One region of the Bradyrhizobium sp. AUGA SZCCT0177 genome, then DNA from elsewhere that is predicted to be linked to it. Evidence: riboswitches for the same ligand, from Rfam matches in the RefSeq annotation. Region 1 holds a riboswitch; the other holds the start of a gene.
The links. Region 1 has a riboswitch for cobalamin ahead of metE (5-methyltetrahydropteroyltriglutamate--homocysteine S-methyltransferase). Riboswitches for the same ligand answer to the same signal wherever they lie in the genome.

Region 1 (6,914 bases):
CGAACAGACCCTCAACCAGTTGCTGGTCGAGATGGACGGCTTCGAGGCCAATGAAGGCGTGATCCTGATCGCGGCGACCAACCGTCCCGACGTGCTCGATCCCGCGCTGCTGCGCCCTGGCCGTTTCGACCGCCAGGTCGTGGTGCCGAACCCGGATGTCGTCGGCCGCGAGCAGATCCTCAAGGTCCACGTCCGCAAGGTGCCGCTGGCGCCGGATATCAACCTCAAGACCATCGCACGCGGCACGCCGGGCTTCTCCGGCGCCGACCTGATGAACCTCGTCAACGAAGCCGCCTTGACCGCCGCCCGCCGCAACAAGCGCATGGTGACCCAGGCCGAGTTCGAGGAAGCAAAAGACAAGGTGATGATGGGCGCCGAGCGCAAGTCGCTCGTCATGACCGAGGAAGAGAAATTGCTGACGGCCTATCACGAGGGCGGTCACGCCATCGTCGGCCTCAACGTCGTCGCCACCGATCCGATCCACAAGGCCACGATCATCCCGCGCGGCCGTGCGCTCGGCATGGTGATGCAGCTGCCCGAGCGTGACAAGCTGTCGATGTCGCTCGAGCAGATGACGTCGCGGCTCGCGATCATGATGGGCGGCCGGGTTGCCGAAGAGCTGATCTTCGGCCGCGAGAAAGTCACCTCGGGTGCGTCATCCGACATCGAGCAGGCCACGCGCCTGGCGCGCATGATGGTGACGCGCTGGGGCCTGTCCGAGGCGCTCGGCACCGTGTCCTATGGCGAGAATCAGGACGAGGTTTTCCTCGGCATGTCGGTGTCGCGCACCCAGAACGCATCGGAGGCAACGGTTCAGAAGATCGATACCGAGATCCGGCGTTTCGTCGAAGACGGCTACAACGAAGCGACGCGCATCCTCACGGAAAAGCGCGCCGACCTCGAAGCGCTTGCCAAGGGCCTGCTCGAATTCGAGACGCTGTCCGGTGACGAGATCATCGACCTGCTCAATGGCAAGAAGCCGAACCGCGAGTCGGTGCTTGAGCCGACCACGCCGCGCGCGTCGGCTGTGCCGCCCGCCGGCAAGTCGCGCCCGCGCCCCGATCCGGATCCCGGCCTGGAGCCGCAACCGCAGGCCTAAGTGGGTTTGCATCTGAAATAGAAAACGCGGCGGTGACGCCGCGTTTTTTTATGGTGGCGTCCTGGTCCGGCGCCATGAGGATCAGCGGCAAGACGTGGGAGCGGCTCGGAATCGCTGTAGCCCGGATGGAGCGCAGCGAAATCCGGGGCATGCCGCGACGTCACGTGCGTCCCGGATTTCGCTGCGCTCCATCCGGGCTACTGCCTGGCTCCCCGCACTCACGCAGCAGCTTCCGCAGCGCGTGGATCGGCGGAAACACTTCCCTGTTCCAGTCGGCGCCTTGCGCGTCATGTGCGGCCTGTTCCATCTCGACGATCTCGCAATCCTCCGAAAAGACCCGGTTGGTGAACCAGGCCAGCACCGGCCAGCCGAGATCGAGGATGCCGGGAATTCTGGGTTTGCGCACCGACAGCACCACGAAGGTCCGGTTACGGCGCTGCGCGGCATCGATGGGCGTGTAGCCGAGCCATACGTTGAGAACCGGTGCGTCGCCCTTCGTCCACATCTGCAGGGTCTGGTAGGGATATTCGGTGCGCACCGTCATCAGATCGCGCGCCGTGCCGGCACGGCCGCGCAGGCCGCCGACGATGACGGCCTCGCCAAGGGGCGGCTTCTCGCCAGGCCGGGCAAAACTGTAATCGACTTCCATCCAGCGTTCGCCGGCGCGGCTGCCGAGATAGCGCGGCACGACCTTGCCGGTGGTGCGCCGGTGCAGGAACTGATGGTTCATGTCCATCAAATTCTCATGCATGAAAGTGTAGTGGCAGGCGACGAGCTTGCCGAACCGCCGTGTCTTGTAGGCAGTATCAGCGGCTGCGCCGATCCGCGGCAAGGGGGCGGCGGCAGGCCCTGTGCCGGGCCATACGAAGATCAACCCGTCGCGTTCGAAGCAGGGATAGCGGCGGACGCCGTTCGGCCTCTTGCCCTTACCAAGATAGGGGACGTCGATGCAGTCGCCCGACGCGTCGTAGCGCCAGCCATGATAGACGCAGCGCAGGGTGCAGCCATCGACCGTTCCCTTCGACAGCGGCACCTGGCGGTGCGCGCAGCGGTCTTCAAGCGCGAAGATCGCGCCCTCACTCGGGCGCACCAGCACGATCGGCTCGCCCGCGAACCGCGCCGCGAAAGTCTGGCCGGACTTCACCTCGTGCGACCATGCGACCGGATACCAGTAATCCGGATTCGCGCCGACCTTGCGAAGATCGACAGAAGCTTCCGACCAGGCATTATCAGGCCTCACTGTCATCGCGTCGTTACGCCTTTGCCAGCGGTCCGAGATGCAGCGCCATGATCTGTTCCGGCGTCTCGGTGACCTCGATGCGCTGGCCGTCACCGCCGACGAAGGCGAGCACGGTGCGCTCGCCGTCGCGCCACATGCTGCCGACCAGCGCGATATTGATGTGGGTGGCCTGCCCCGTCTCGCACCTCGAGCATTCGATCCAGAAGCGCATGGCGTATCCTTTCAATTGTGCCGGGATGGGAGACGGGGCGGGCGTTTAAGCGAGCGCCCGCAATTCGCGGGCGGCGGCGACCATGTTGACCAGAGCGGGCCGCACCTCTTCCCATTTCCGGGTTTTCAATCCGCAATCCGGATTGATCCAGAGCTGGGCGTCGGAGAGCCGCAGCCGCGCCAGCTTGAGCAGGTCGGTCATCTCGGCGGTTTCAGGCACCCGCGGCGAATGGATGTCGTAGACGCCGGGGCCGATCTCGTTCGGATAGCGGTAGTTCCGGAAAGCGTCGAGCAGTTCCATCTTCGAGCGCGAGGTCTCGATCGAGATCACGTCGGCATCCATCGCACCGATCGCATCGATGATGTCGTTGAACTCCGAGTAGCACATGTGGGTGTGGATCTGGGTGTCGTCGCGCACGCCCGACGAACAGATGCGGAAGGCGTCCACGGCCCAGTCGAGATAGCTCTTCCACTCCGACCGGCGCAGCGGCAGGCCCTCCCGCAGGGCCGCTTCGTCGATCTGGATCATCCCGGCACCGGCGGCTTCGAGGTCGGCGACCTCGTCACGGATCGCCAGCGCGATCTGGCGGCAGGCTTCGCTGCGCGGAATATCGTCGCGGACGAACGACCAGTTCAGAATGGTCACCGGCCCCGTCAGCATCGCCTTCATCGGCCGCTTGGTCAGCGACTGCGCATACCGCCACCACTCGACCGTCATCGGTTTCGGGCGCGACACGTCGCCGAACAGCACCGGCGGGCGGACGTAGCGTGATCCGTAGGACTGCACCCAGCCATACCCGGTGAAGGCGAAACCTTCGAGCTGCTCGCCGAAATACTGCACCATGTCGTTGCGCTCGAACTCGCCATGAACAAGCACATCAAGCCCGATATTCTCCTGCCAGCGCACCGCGCGCGCGGTCTGGTTCTGCAGATAGAGTTTATAGGCGTCGTCGGTCAGCGCGCCCTTGGCATGCGCGGCGCGGGCGTTCCTGACATCCGCGGTCTGCGGGAACGAGCCGATGGTCGTGGTCGGGAAGGCCGGCAGGTTGAAGCGGCTGTGCTGCACGCCGGCGCGATCGGTAAACGCGTTGAGGCGGCGGCGCATCGCGCTATCGATGCCGGCGGCACGCGCCGCCACCTTGGCATCGTGGATCCGCGGCGAAGCTTTGCGCGCCGCTGCGGCTTCATCGGAGGCTTTCAGGATGGCGTCGGCGTGGACGCGGCCGCGCGCCAATGCCGTTCCGAGCGCCGCCAGTTCTTCGATCTTCTGCACCGAAAACGCCAGCCAGCTCTTCACATCGGGATCGAGGCTGGTTTCCAGCGCGAGGTCGATCGGGACGTGCAGCAGCGAGCATGATGGCGCGAGCTGCACGCGGTCGCCGCCGAGCCTGGTGACCACAGGTTCCAACCGGTCGAGCAGCCGGCTCAGATCGGCGCGCCAGATGTTGCGGCCGTCGATGATGCCGAGCGACAGTACGCGGTCCTTTGGGAAACCGGCGAGATCATCGAGTTGTTCGGGTGCGCGCACGAGGTCGAGATGCAGACCCGCGACAGGCAGGGCCAGCGCGGTGTCGCGGTTGGCGCCGAGCCCGCCAAAGTACGTGGCCAGCATGATCTTGAGCTCAGGCACCGCCTTGGTGATTTCCGCATAGGCATAATGCAGTGCCTGCTGCGCGATGATGTCGAGGTCGAGGACCAGACACGGCTCGTCGATCTGCACCCATTCCGCGCCGGCCTTGGTGAGTTCGCGCAGCACCTCGATATAGACCGGCACCAACCGGTCTAGCAGCGACAGCGTGTTGAATCCCGCATCCTTGCACTTGGCGAGTTTGAGGAACGTCACGGGGCCGACCAGCACCGGGCGGGTCTGGTAGCCGAGCGCTTTGGCTTCCAGATACTCCTCGATCGGCTTGCGCGAGGCGAGCGTGAAGGTCTGATCCTTCTCCAGTTCAGGCACCATGTAGTGGTAATTGGTGTCGAACCATTTTGTCATTTCCAGCGCCGGCACGCCGTGGGCCGCGTCGTGGTGGGCGTGGCCGCAGTCCGCATCATGCGCCGCGCCTTGGGCGCCGCGCGCCATCGCGAAGTAGGTGGCGAGCGGAACCGTGCCGCCGTTCCAGCCGTAGCTTTTCGGAATGGCGCCGACCATCACGCAGGTGTCGAGCACCTGGTCGTAGAACGTGAAGTCGTTGGACGGGATGATGCTGACACCAAGCTTCTTCTGGCGCGCCCAATTGGCCGCGCGCAGCCCGATGCCGGTCTCGATCAGGGCTTTCTCGTCGGTCGTACCCGACCAGAAGCTCTCCAGCGCGAATTTCAGCTCGCGGCGCGGACCGATGCGCGGCGTGCCGAGCGAAGCGACGGGAAGTGAGGAGGTAGAATTTACAGAAGCAGTCGCATTGGAAACAGACATGGCTTAACCCCAAAAGTTGGGGGCAAAGGCCGAAGTGACACGTCTGGATTCCAGGCGTCAGGAGGCGCGCGGAATCGCAACCGCACCACCGGGACACCCCGCCCGAGGACGTTTATGTTGTCGAGGCAGGTCTCCTGGCTTGCGGGTCAATGCTGCTGTCCGGTCTTCCCAAAACCTTTGCGGGTCTCAGTGACTTTGTTGGACAGCGGCTCGCCGCTTACAGTTGCGGGGGCAGCTCCGGCTTCACACCGGCTTCCCTCTTAGCTTCGGGAAAACCATCCCGAAGAACCACGACGCGTCCACTTACTGGCAACTCGGCGCGCCCGTCAACTCGATCGCCGGTTGTTGCGGTTGTTCACAGCTTCAACAGGGTGGACCAGAATTTTCGCAGGCTCGGCTAGCGCACCATTGACACGATTGCCCAAATCGCACCAGATGTAGTTGTCACGGTCCATCACGACGCAAGTCATGGTGGCTAAGAGGGAAGTCGGTGACTGCGCCAAAGGGCGCGAAATTCCGACGCTGCCCCCGCAACTGTAAGCAGTGAGTTGTTCCCGCCTTTACGTCACTGATGCGGCTTCGCATTGGGAAGACAGGGAATAACGACGACCTGCGAGCCAGGAGACCTGCCGCGACACCGAAAAAACGTCCACGGGCGGGGTGTCCCGGCGGTCGCTTGCAGATCTATGCCGGCGTTGCCGTCGCGCATTCGATGCAGCGTCCCCAAAGACATCCGGCCTCAACAACACCACGGGGTCTGCCGATGTCCGAATCTTCCGGTCTCATTTCTCTCGAAGCCAAAACCGCTCCCTTATTCCAGTTGCGTCCCGAAACGCTCGCCGCGCCGGACGCCGAACTTCCGATGCAGGTGATCCGCCGCAACGGCACGGTTTCGAAATTCGATGCCAGCAAGATCTCGGTCGCGATGACCAAGGCGTTTCTCGCCGTCGAGGGCCACACCGCGGCGGCCTCGCGCCGGGTGCACGAGGTGGTGGAACAATTGACCGCGGAAGTCGTCGGCGCGCTGTCACGCCGGATGAGCGAAGGCCGCACCTTTCACATCGAAGACGTGCAGGACCAGGTCGAACTGGCGCTGATGCGCAGCGAGCACCACAAGGTGGCGCGCGCCTATGTGCTGTACCGCGACGAGCGCACCAGGCAGCGCGCCGAGCAGGAGGCCGCCAAATCGGCCAAGCCTGCGGCAGGACCCGTGCTGCATGTGACGCTGGCGAACGGCACCAAAGTGCCGCTCGATACCGCGCGGCTCGCGCTGATCGTGGGCGAGGCCTGCGCCGGTCTTGATGGCGTCGACGCCGCGCCCGTCATCGCGGAAACCCAGCGCAATATCTACGACGGCATCAGCCAGGACGAGCTGGCGCTCGCTTCCGTGATGGCTGCGCGGACGCTGGTGGAGCAGGAGCCCAACTACGCTTACGTGAGCGCGCGGCTGCTGCTCGACAAATTGCGCACCGAAGTGCTGTCCTACGTTCAGGGCGTGCCGACCAACGCCTCGCAGGCCGACATGGCCACGCGCTACGTCGAATACTTCCCGGCCTATATCAAGACCGGCATCAAGGCCGAACTGCTCGATCCGGATCTGGCGCGCTTCGACCTGAAGAAAATCGCCGCGGCGCTGAAGCCGGAACGCGATCTGGCGTTTCAGTTCCTCGGCCTGCAGACGCTGTACGACCGCTATTTCCTGCATGAAGGCGGCAACCGCATCGAGCTGCCGCAGGCGTTCTTCATGCGCGTCGCGATGGGACTTGCGACCCGCGAGATCGATCGCGAGGCCCGCGCGATCGAATTCTACGATTTGCTGTCGTCTTTCGATTTCATGGCTTCGACGCCGACGCTGTTCAATTCTGGAACGCTGCGGCCGCAATTGTCGTCGTGCTTCCTCACCACGATCGCGGATGATCTCGACGGCATCTTCAAGTCGGTCAAGGACAACG
Region 2 (6,914 bases), on a different contig from region 1:
CGCAGGGAATCCAGCCGTCGGGAACCGGCTCGGTCGCGGCATGGGTCCGGCCGCTTTTCAGGAGTCTTGGCAGCACGTGCGTGTGCGGCCCTTCCGGGCTCTTGCCCGAGGGCGGCGGGATCGGCTGATAGACCTCGATGCGGCCGAGCCGGCTGATGAAGACGCGATGCGGGTTCGCGCCAAGGATCATCCCCATCGCGGGATTGTCGTGTTCGAAGATGGCGCGGCCGCAGAGTTCGCGCAGCCGCGTGGCGAGACTGGGGTTACTGACGCGCACGCAGAAATCCGCCTGCAGCGCACCGAGACCGAGATCGAACAGGAAGGACTCTCGGTCCTCCGGCCGCAGCGCCTCGTGATCGGCGCCGATTTCCGTCAGCGCGTTGCGGCCGTTCATCGCACAATCGCCTGACGGCAGGCACAGCGCGATCCGATGGCTCCAGCCTGATTTGGTGATGCTCTCGGAGGCGAACGGCCGGCTGTTGCCGCCCGGTTTCAGCGCAATGCCGCCGCGCGGCGTCACGGCTGCAACGGCCTCGATCGATTGCGTCAGCCGCACCGACTCGTCGCGGTCGCGTGCGAATTCGGCGATGGCGCCGAACGTGCCGAGGCTCCATTGCGTGTCGGGATCGGCGATTTCCCGCTGCAACAACAGATCGATCGCCGCGACGGCGGAAACATCAGGCATCAACCAGCATTCCCTTAACCCTCGGGGCCAAAGAGAATACTGGCTTGTCAGGTCAGGACAAGCCGGTCCGGAGCGGGCCCCGGACCGGCGTCCGGGCTCAGAACGTCGCGCCGGCCTTCACCATGTAGGTCCGGCCCGGCAGCGGATAGGCGCTGAAGCGGCCGTCGGTGAACGAGCTTGCGATCGCATAGTCGTAGTACAGCGCGTTGAGCACGTTGTTGACGCTCACCGACCAGAAGAAGTGCTGATATGCCCCGCTCAGCTTGAAGTCGATGGTGGCATCGGCCGGGATGCGGCGCTGGGTATTTTTCTGGTCGTTGTCCATGTAGCGCTCGCTCCAGCCGCGCACCGTGGCGTCCGCAACCAGATAATTTTGCCAGATGTTCCAAGTCACGCCGCCACTGGCGGTGTAGCGGGACACCAGCGGAACGTCATTGCCGGCGAACTGCCCTTCACGGAACACCGCCCGGGTGTAGGCCACACCGCCGCGCAGCAGCACGCTGTCGCTGATGCGAAGCGAGGCGCTGGTCTCGGAGCCGTAACGGCGGGTCGGATCGAGGTTGACGTTGTAGAACAGCGCGGGGACGAAATGGATCTCGTTCTCGAGGTCCATGTTGTAGATGCTCGATTGCATCTGGAATCCGCCCGACTTGATGCGGAAGCCGCCTTCGACGTCGTGCGAGGTCTGGGTTTTCAGCTGGAAGGTGCCGGGAATTGGGGTGAAGAAGACAGGATCGAAGGAGGGTCCGGAGGACAATCTCTCGTCGACATTCGGCGTGCGGAACGCGCGGGCGGCCCGGCCGAATACCGAGACGATATTGTTGAAGCGATGTTCGAGGCCGACATGCAGCGCGTGCTGGACTTCGCTGCTATCCAGCGGAAGGTTCTGAGCGCCGCAGGTAAAAAACAGGGCGCAATTCGGCGGATCGTTAAGGCGGTCCCGCGCACTCAGGCTGGTGTTCTGGATTCGCGCGCCGTACGAGAAATCCGTTGTCGGCAACAGCCCAAGGGTTTGCTGCCAATAGCCGGCAATCGTTCTTTGCGACAGATCGTAAGTATGGATCGGCGGTGTGCCCTTAAATTCCGGCCGCTCCTGATGGAACGTCGCATCGTAATAATCGATGCCGGTCAGGATCGAAGAGGGTAGTCCGAACATTACATTCTTGACGCTCAATCGAGGCGTCAGGGACCATGTCTGAAGATGGCTGTCGACGTAACTGTTGGCGAAGGGATTGAAGAACGCGGCCTGCTGTTTCTTGTCCCGCACACCGCCATCGATGATGAGATCGACGCCGTTCCACAGGGTCTTGGTGAAGCCGGCGGTGGCGCTGGCGCCCTGCTGGTTGCCGTAGTCGAACGGCGTGCTGGTGCCGGTGCGGGCCGTGACCAGTTCGTTGACGCCGATCGAGGGATCGACGATGCGGCCGCCGGGGAAGCCGAGCTTCTGATCGTCGCCGGTCACGGTCAGGAACGCGCTGAGGCCGGGCGTGGTGTAGTTGAGGTTGCCGACCCCGTTGCGCTGGTCGAGCGCGTTGTTGACGCGGTAGCCGTCTGACTTGATGGCGTTGCCGTAGAACGACGTCGACCACGGACCGAAATTGGTCGCGGCCGAGACCGAGGCCATGCGCTGGTTGAAGGAGCCGACGCCGGCTTCGCCGCGGATCGCGACCGGCGGGCCGCCGACGCCGTTTTTCAGCACGATGTTGACGACGCCGCCGACGGCATTGTCGCCGTACAGCACCGCGCCGCTGTTGCCGCGGGTGATTTCAATACGCTCGATCGAATCGCGCGGGATGGTCGAAAAATCGACACCGGCCATGTCGACGTCATTGAGCCTGCGGCCGTTGATGAGCACGAGGGTGTTGGAGGTCGCAAACGCGCCGAATCCGCGCAGATCGACGCTGGTCTTCGCGCCGTTGACGCCGCCATACAGGCTGGTGAGCTGCACGCCCGGTGTTTGCGCGATGATTTCCTGCAAGGTCTGCGCGGGTGAATGCGCGATTTCTTCAGCCGTGATGACGGTCGCCGATGTGCCGACGATGCCGGCGAATTGCCGGACGGGCGTTCCGCCACCGCCCTGGCCATCGCCTTGTGACGCGACGTTCGAGCCGGTCCCCGGCGCAGGGTTCCGATTGCTTGACGGCCTCGGGTTCGGCGCGACGACGCGGCGCGTGCCCGAGCCCTGATCGGAAGCGGGTTTGGCGCGGGTCCGGTTCTGGTCGCCGGGCGGGTTGACCTCGATCGCCGGCAGTTGATCCGCTGTGGCGGTCTGCTGGGCCTGCGCGCCGGAATTGGTGAGCGCCATGATCGGCGCCAGAAAACTGGACGCCAGCAAAAAACGGCGGCACCGCTTGGCGGCAGTGGTGGTGGAAGACATGGTTCAGGCCTCGGTATGACGTCAGTGGCACGTCACAGCGAACCAAGTCCCACCATCGTGCTGTAAGCAGCTCTGGTGAAACTAATGCCTGTACTCCCCGACCGACATCTTCGCGTGTGACCACGGCTGACGGCAGGTCTCCTGGCTTGCGGGTCGTTACCTTTCGTCGCCTTCCCAGGACCGAGAATCCCAGTGGCGTAGGACGAAAGATTCACCGCTTACAGTTGCGGGGGCAGCCGCGGAATTGGGGGACTGTCCCCGCACCGCATTCCCTTTTGATCCCCAAAACGGGAACCGTCGAAAATTATGGTAGAAGTTTGTCAAAGATAGAGTCAATCCCATCAGGCCTCGCCTGCGATCCTCACTGGACGAGTGCGTCTTTTATGTCGCATGAGCAGTACCGTTCGAACGCGTTGTGCGGTACGGGCTGACCGTCCGGGGACGATCGATGAGTGTTGAGACCATCATTGCTGCAAACGAGGAGGCCGCGCGCCGCCGGATTGGCGTGACGGCCGCGCTCGCCGGCCTCGTCGGGCTGTTAGTGCTGATCTCGCTCGGCATCGGGCCGGTGCGGCTGTCGCCGCTGGCGGTGATGGAAGCTCTCCTCGGCGGCGGCAGCGATGTGTCGCAGGTGATCGTGCGGGAAATCCGCCTGCCGCGGACCATCTTGGCGCTGGCGATCGGCGCCATCCTGGGAATGTCAGGCGCGTCGCTGCAGGGCCTGCTGCGCAATCCGCTGGCCTCGCCCTCGCTGTTCGGCGCGCCGCAATCGGCCGCGTTCGGCGCGGTGCTGGTGATCGCGCTGGGGTGGGCCGATGTGCGCTCCTATGCGTTGCCGGTGGTGGCGATCATGGCCGCTTTCGGATCGGTGTTCGTGCTGCTGACGATCGCCGGCCGCAATGCCGGGCTGCTGATCCTGATCCTGGCGGGCCTTGCGATTTCGAGTCTGGCGGGCGCCGCCACCGCGCTGGTGATGAACCTCTCCAGCAATCCCTTCGTGGTGCTGGAGATCGCGTTCTGGCTGCTCGGATCGCTGGAGGATCGCAGTTTTCAGCACGTGATGCTGGCGCTGCCGTTCATCGTTGCCGGTGGTATTATCCTGTTCAGCCAGCGCCATTCCTTTCGCGCGCTCAGCCTCGGTGAGGAAACCGCGCAGAGCCTCGGCGTCGATGTCGGGCGCCTGCGGCTGATCGTGATCACCGGCGTTGCGCTTGGGGTCGGCGGCGCGGTTGCGGTCACCGGCACCATCGGCTTCATCGGCCTCGTCGCGCCGCATCTGATGCGGCCGTTGATCGGTCATGATCCGGCGCGGCTGCTGGTGCCGAGTGCGCTGGCAGGCTCGGCGCTGCTGCTCGCCGCCGACATCGCGGTGCGGATCATTCCCTCGACCAGCGACATCAAGGTCGGCGTGCTGACCTCGATCATTGGCGTGCCGTTCTTCCTCTATCTGATCGCGCGCGAACGCCGCGCGCTCGGGGGAGGTGTCGCATGAGCGAAGCAACGCTTCTCACGGCGCAGGGCGTAAACGTGACATTGGCCGGCCGCCATGTGCTCAGCGATGTATCGCTGTCGCTGACCGCGGGTCATCTGGTCGCCCTGGTCGGACCGAACGGCGCCGGCAAGACCACGCTGCTGCGCGCGCTGTCGGGGCTGCTGCCGTCCTCAGGCAGTATCCATATCGGCGGCGATGCGCTGGCCGATCTGTCGCTGCGTGAACGCGCAAAACGCTTTGCCTATCTGCCGCAGGGCCACATCGTGCACTGGCCACTGCCGGCGCGCGATATCGTGGCGCTCGGCCGCTATCCGCACGGCGCGACCGATCCGGCGCGGCTGTCGCCAAAGGATACTGAAGCCGTATTGCGCGCGATGCAGGCGGTCGATGTGGTGGAATTCAGCGAACGCCGCGTCACCGAACTGTCCGGCGGCGAGCGCAGCCGCGTCGCGCTGGCGCGCGTGCTGGCGGTCGAAGCGCCGGTGATATTGGCCGACGAGCCGACCGCCTCGCTCGATCCGCGCCATCAGATCGACGTGATGAAGAATTTGCGCGCCACCGCCGACAAGGGCGTGCTGGTCATCGTGGTGACGCACGACCTCGGCCTGGCCGCACGATTCGCCGATCATGTGCTGGTTCTGAAGGAGGGCCGGCTGGTGTCGCAGGGCGCACCGGTGGAAGCGCTGTCGGAGCAGGTGATAGCCGACGTGTTCCGGATCAGCGCCTACCGCGCCGAATACCAGCGCGAGGCCGTGATCGTGCCGTGGGCGGATCTGTGATGCGCGGCCGGCTTGGCGTGCTGCTGGCGGTTGCCGCGCTGGCGATGCCGGCCGGCTCCGCGTTATCAGCTAAGCTGCCGCGGATCGTGTCGATGAACGTCTGCAGCGATCAATTGCTGCTGTCGCTAGCCGATCCCGAGCAGATCCTCGGGCTTTCGCGTTATTCGCGCGATGCCTGGGTGGCCGGTGACGTCGCTCGCTATCCAAGACTGTCGGGCGGCGCGGAAGACGTGATGGTGCTGAAGCCCGACATCGTCGTCGCCAATCTGTACGACAAGCGTTCGACGCGGGAATTGCTCAAAGCGCATGGGCTGCGTCTCGCCGAACTCCCGGTGCCGCGAACGCTGCCTGAAGTGAAGGACCAGATTCGCGAGTTCGGCGATATCGTCGGCCACCCCGATCGCGCGGCGGCGCAGATCGCGTTGCTCGATGCGGCGTTAGCGCGGGCGCGCCAGGCTGTCGCCGCAAAACACTATCGGGTGCTGCCGCTGTCGCGGCGCGGCTGGGTCGCGGGCAGCGACAGCTTTGTCGGCTCGCTGCTGGCGGAGACCGGGCTGTTCAACACGGCCGGTGATCTCGGTTTCAATTTCGGCGGCTTCGCTTCACTCGAGGCGATCGTGAGCCAGAAACCGGATTTGCTGCTGGTGTCGCAGGCCGGCGATTTCGCCCGCGACGACGGCCAGGCCTTTCTGCTGCATCCGGCACTCGCGCGGTTCTATCCGCCGGAGAAACGCATCGTGATTCCGGAACGGCTGACCGAATGCGGCGGCGTGATGCTGGCGGAAGCGCTGGATGTACTGACTGCGGAATTGAAGCGGGTGGGGCGGTGAAGTCCCGGCAAGACTATTTCGTCGTCCCTGCGTTCGCAGGGACGACGGCAAAAGATTCTACCCCATCACCACCGGGCCGCCGGCCTTCTTCCAGGCGTCGATGCCACCCTCGATATGGGCGGTGTTGGCAAGGCCGGCGTTCTTGGCGGCGGTCACCGCCATCGCCGAGCGCTCGCCGAACGCGCAGAAGAACACCACGCGCCGTCCCGTCGCGGCCGCGACTTCGCGCAGCATGCCGCCCGGCGCTAAGCTTTCGGCGATGCCGGGGTAGGGCGCATGCAGGGCGCCCGACAGCGTGCCGTGCTTGGCGCGCTCGCTGGCCTCGCGCAGATCGACCAGCAGGATGTCGGGCTTACCGATACTGTCGATCGCGGCGCGCGCCGACAGTGCGAGGCCCTGTTTGGCGAGATCGTCCTGGTGCAGGCCGACATGCATGTTGGCCGGCAACACCACGTCCATCAGTTTTGGATTCGGCAAATTGAGATTGTTCATCAACTCGACATACTCGTCGATGCCACGCACCTGCAGGCGCGGATTGTAGCGCTTCTCCTCGCCGATGGTGGAGACCGTGTCGCCCTTGTAGTCGTGGGCGGGGAATACCATGGTCTCATCCGGCAGCTTCAGCAGCCGGTTGAAGATCGAATCATATTGCGCCCGCGCGCTGCCGTTCTGGAAATCGGTGCGGCCGGTGCCTCGGATCAAAAGCGTGTCGCCGGTGAAGACGCGATCGCCCATCAAATAGCTGTAGGAA

Region 2: it holds a riboswitch for cobalamin, as region 1 does, so the genes downstream of both, JQ597_RS24290 (TonB-dependent receptor) here and metE (5-methyltetrahydropteroyltriglutamate--homocysteine S-methyltransferase) in region 1, are expected to answer to the same signal.

What each region holds. Positions count from the first base shown of each region.
Region 1 is NZ_JAFCMA010000014.1:102,050-108,963, forward strand. Features, by position in the region: gene ftsH (ATP-dependent zinc metalloprotease FtsH) at 1-1,099, shown strand, start outside; gene JQ597_RS18110 (aromatic ring-hydroxylating oxygenase subunit alpha) at 1,260-2,345, opposite strand; gene JQ597_RS18115 (hypothetical protein) at 2,353-2,550, opposite strand; gene metE (5-methyltetrahydropteroyltriglutamate--homocysteine S-methyltransferase) at 2,596-4,962, opposite strand; cobalamin riboswitch at 5,070-5,270, opposite strand; cobalamin riboswitch at 5,393-5,610, shown strand; gene JQ597_RS18125 (ribonucleoside-diphosphate reductase subunit alpha) at 5,726-6,914, shown strand, end outside.
Region 2 is NZ_JAFCMA010000022.1:34,749-41,662, forward strand. Features, by position in the region: gene JQ597_RS24285 (DUF6925 family protein) at 1-685, opposite strand, end outside; gene JQ597_RS24290 (TonB-dependent receptor) at 783-3,062, opposite strand; cobalamin riboswitch at 3,177-3,376, opposite strand; gene JQ597_RS24295 (FecCD family ABC transporter permease) at 3,511-4,554, shown strand; gene JQ597_RS24300 (ABC transporter ATP-binding protein) at 4,551-5,333, shown strand; gene JQ597_RS24305 (ABC transporter substrate-binding protein) at 5,333-6,163, shown strand; gene JQ597_RS24310 (MBL fold metallo-hydrolase) at 6,221-6,914, opposite strand, start outside.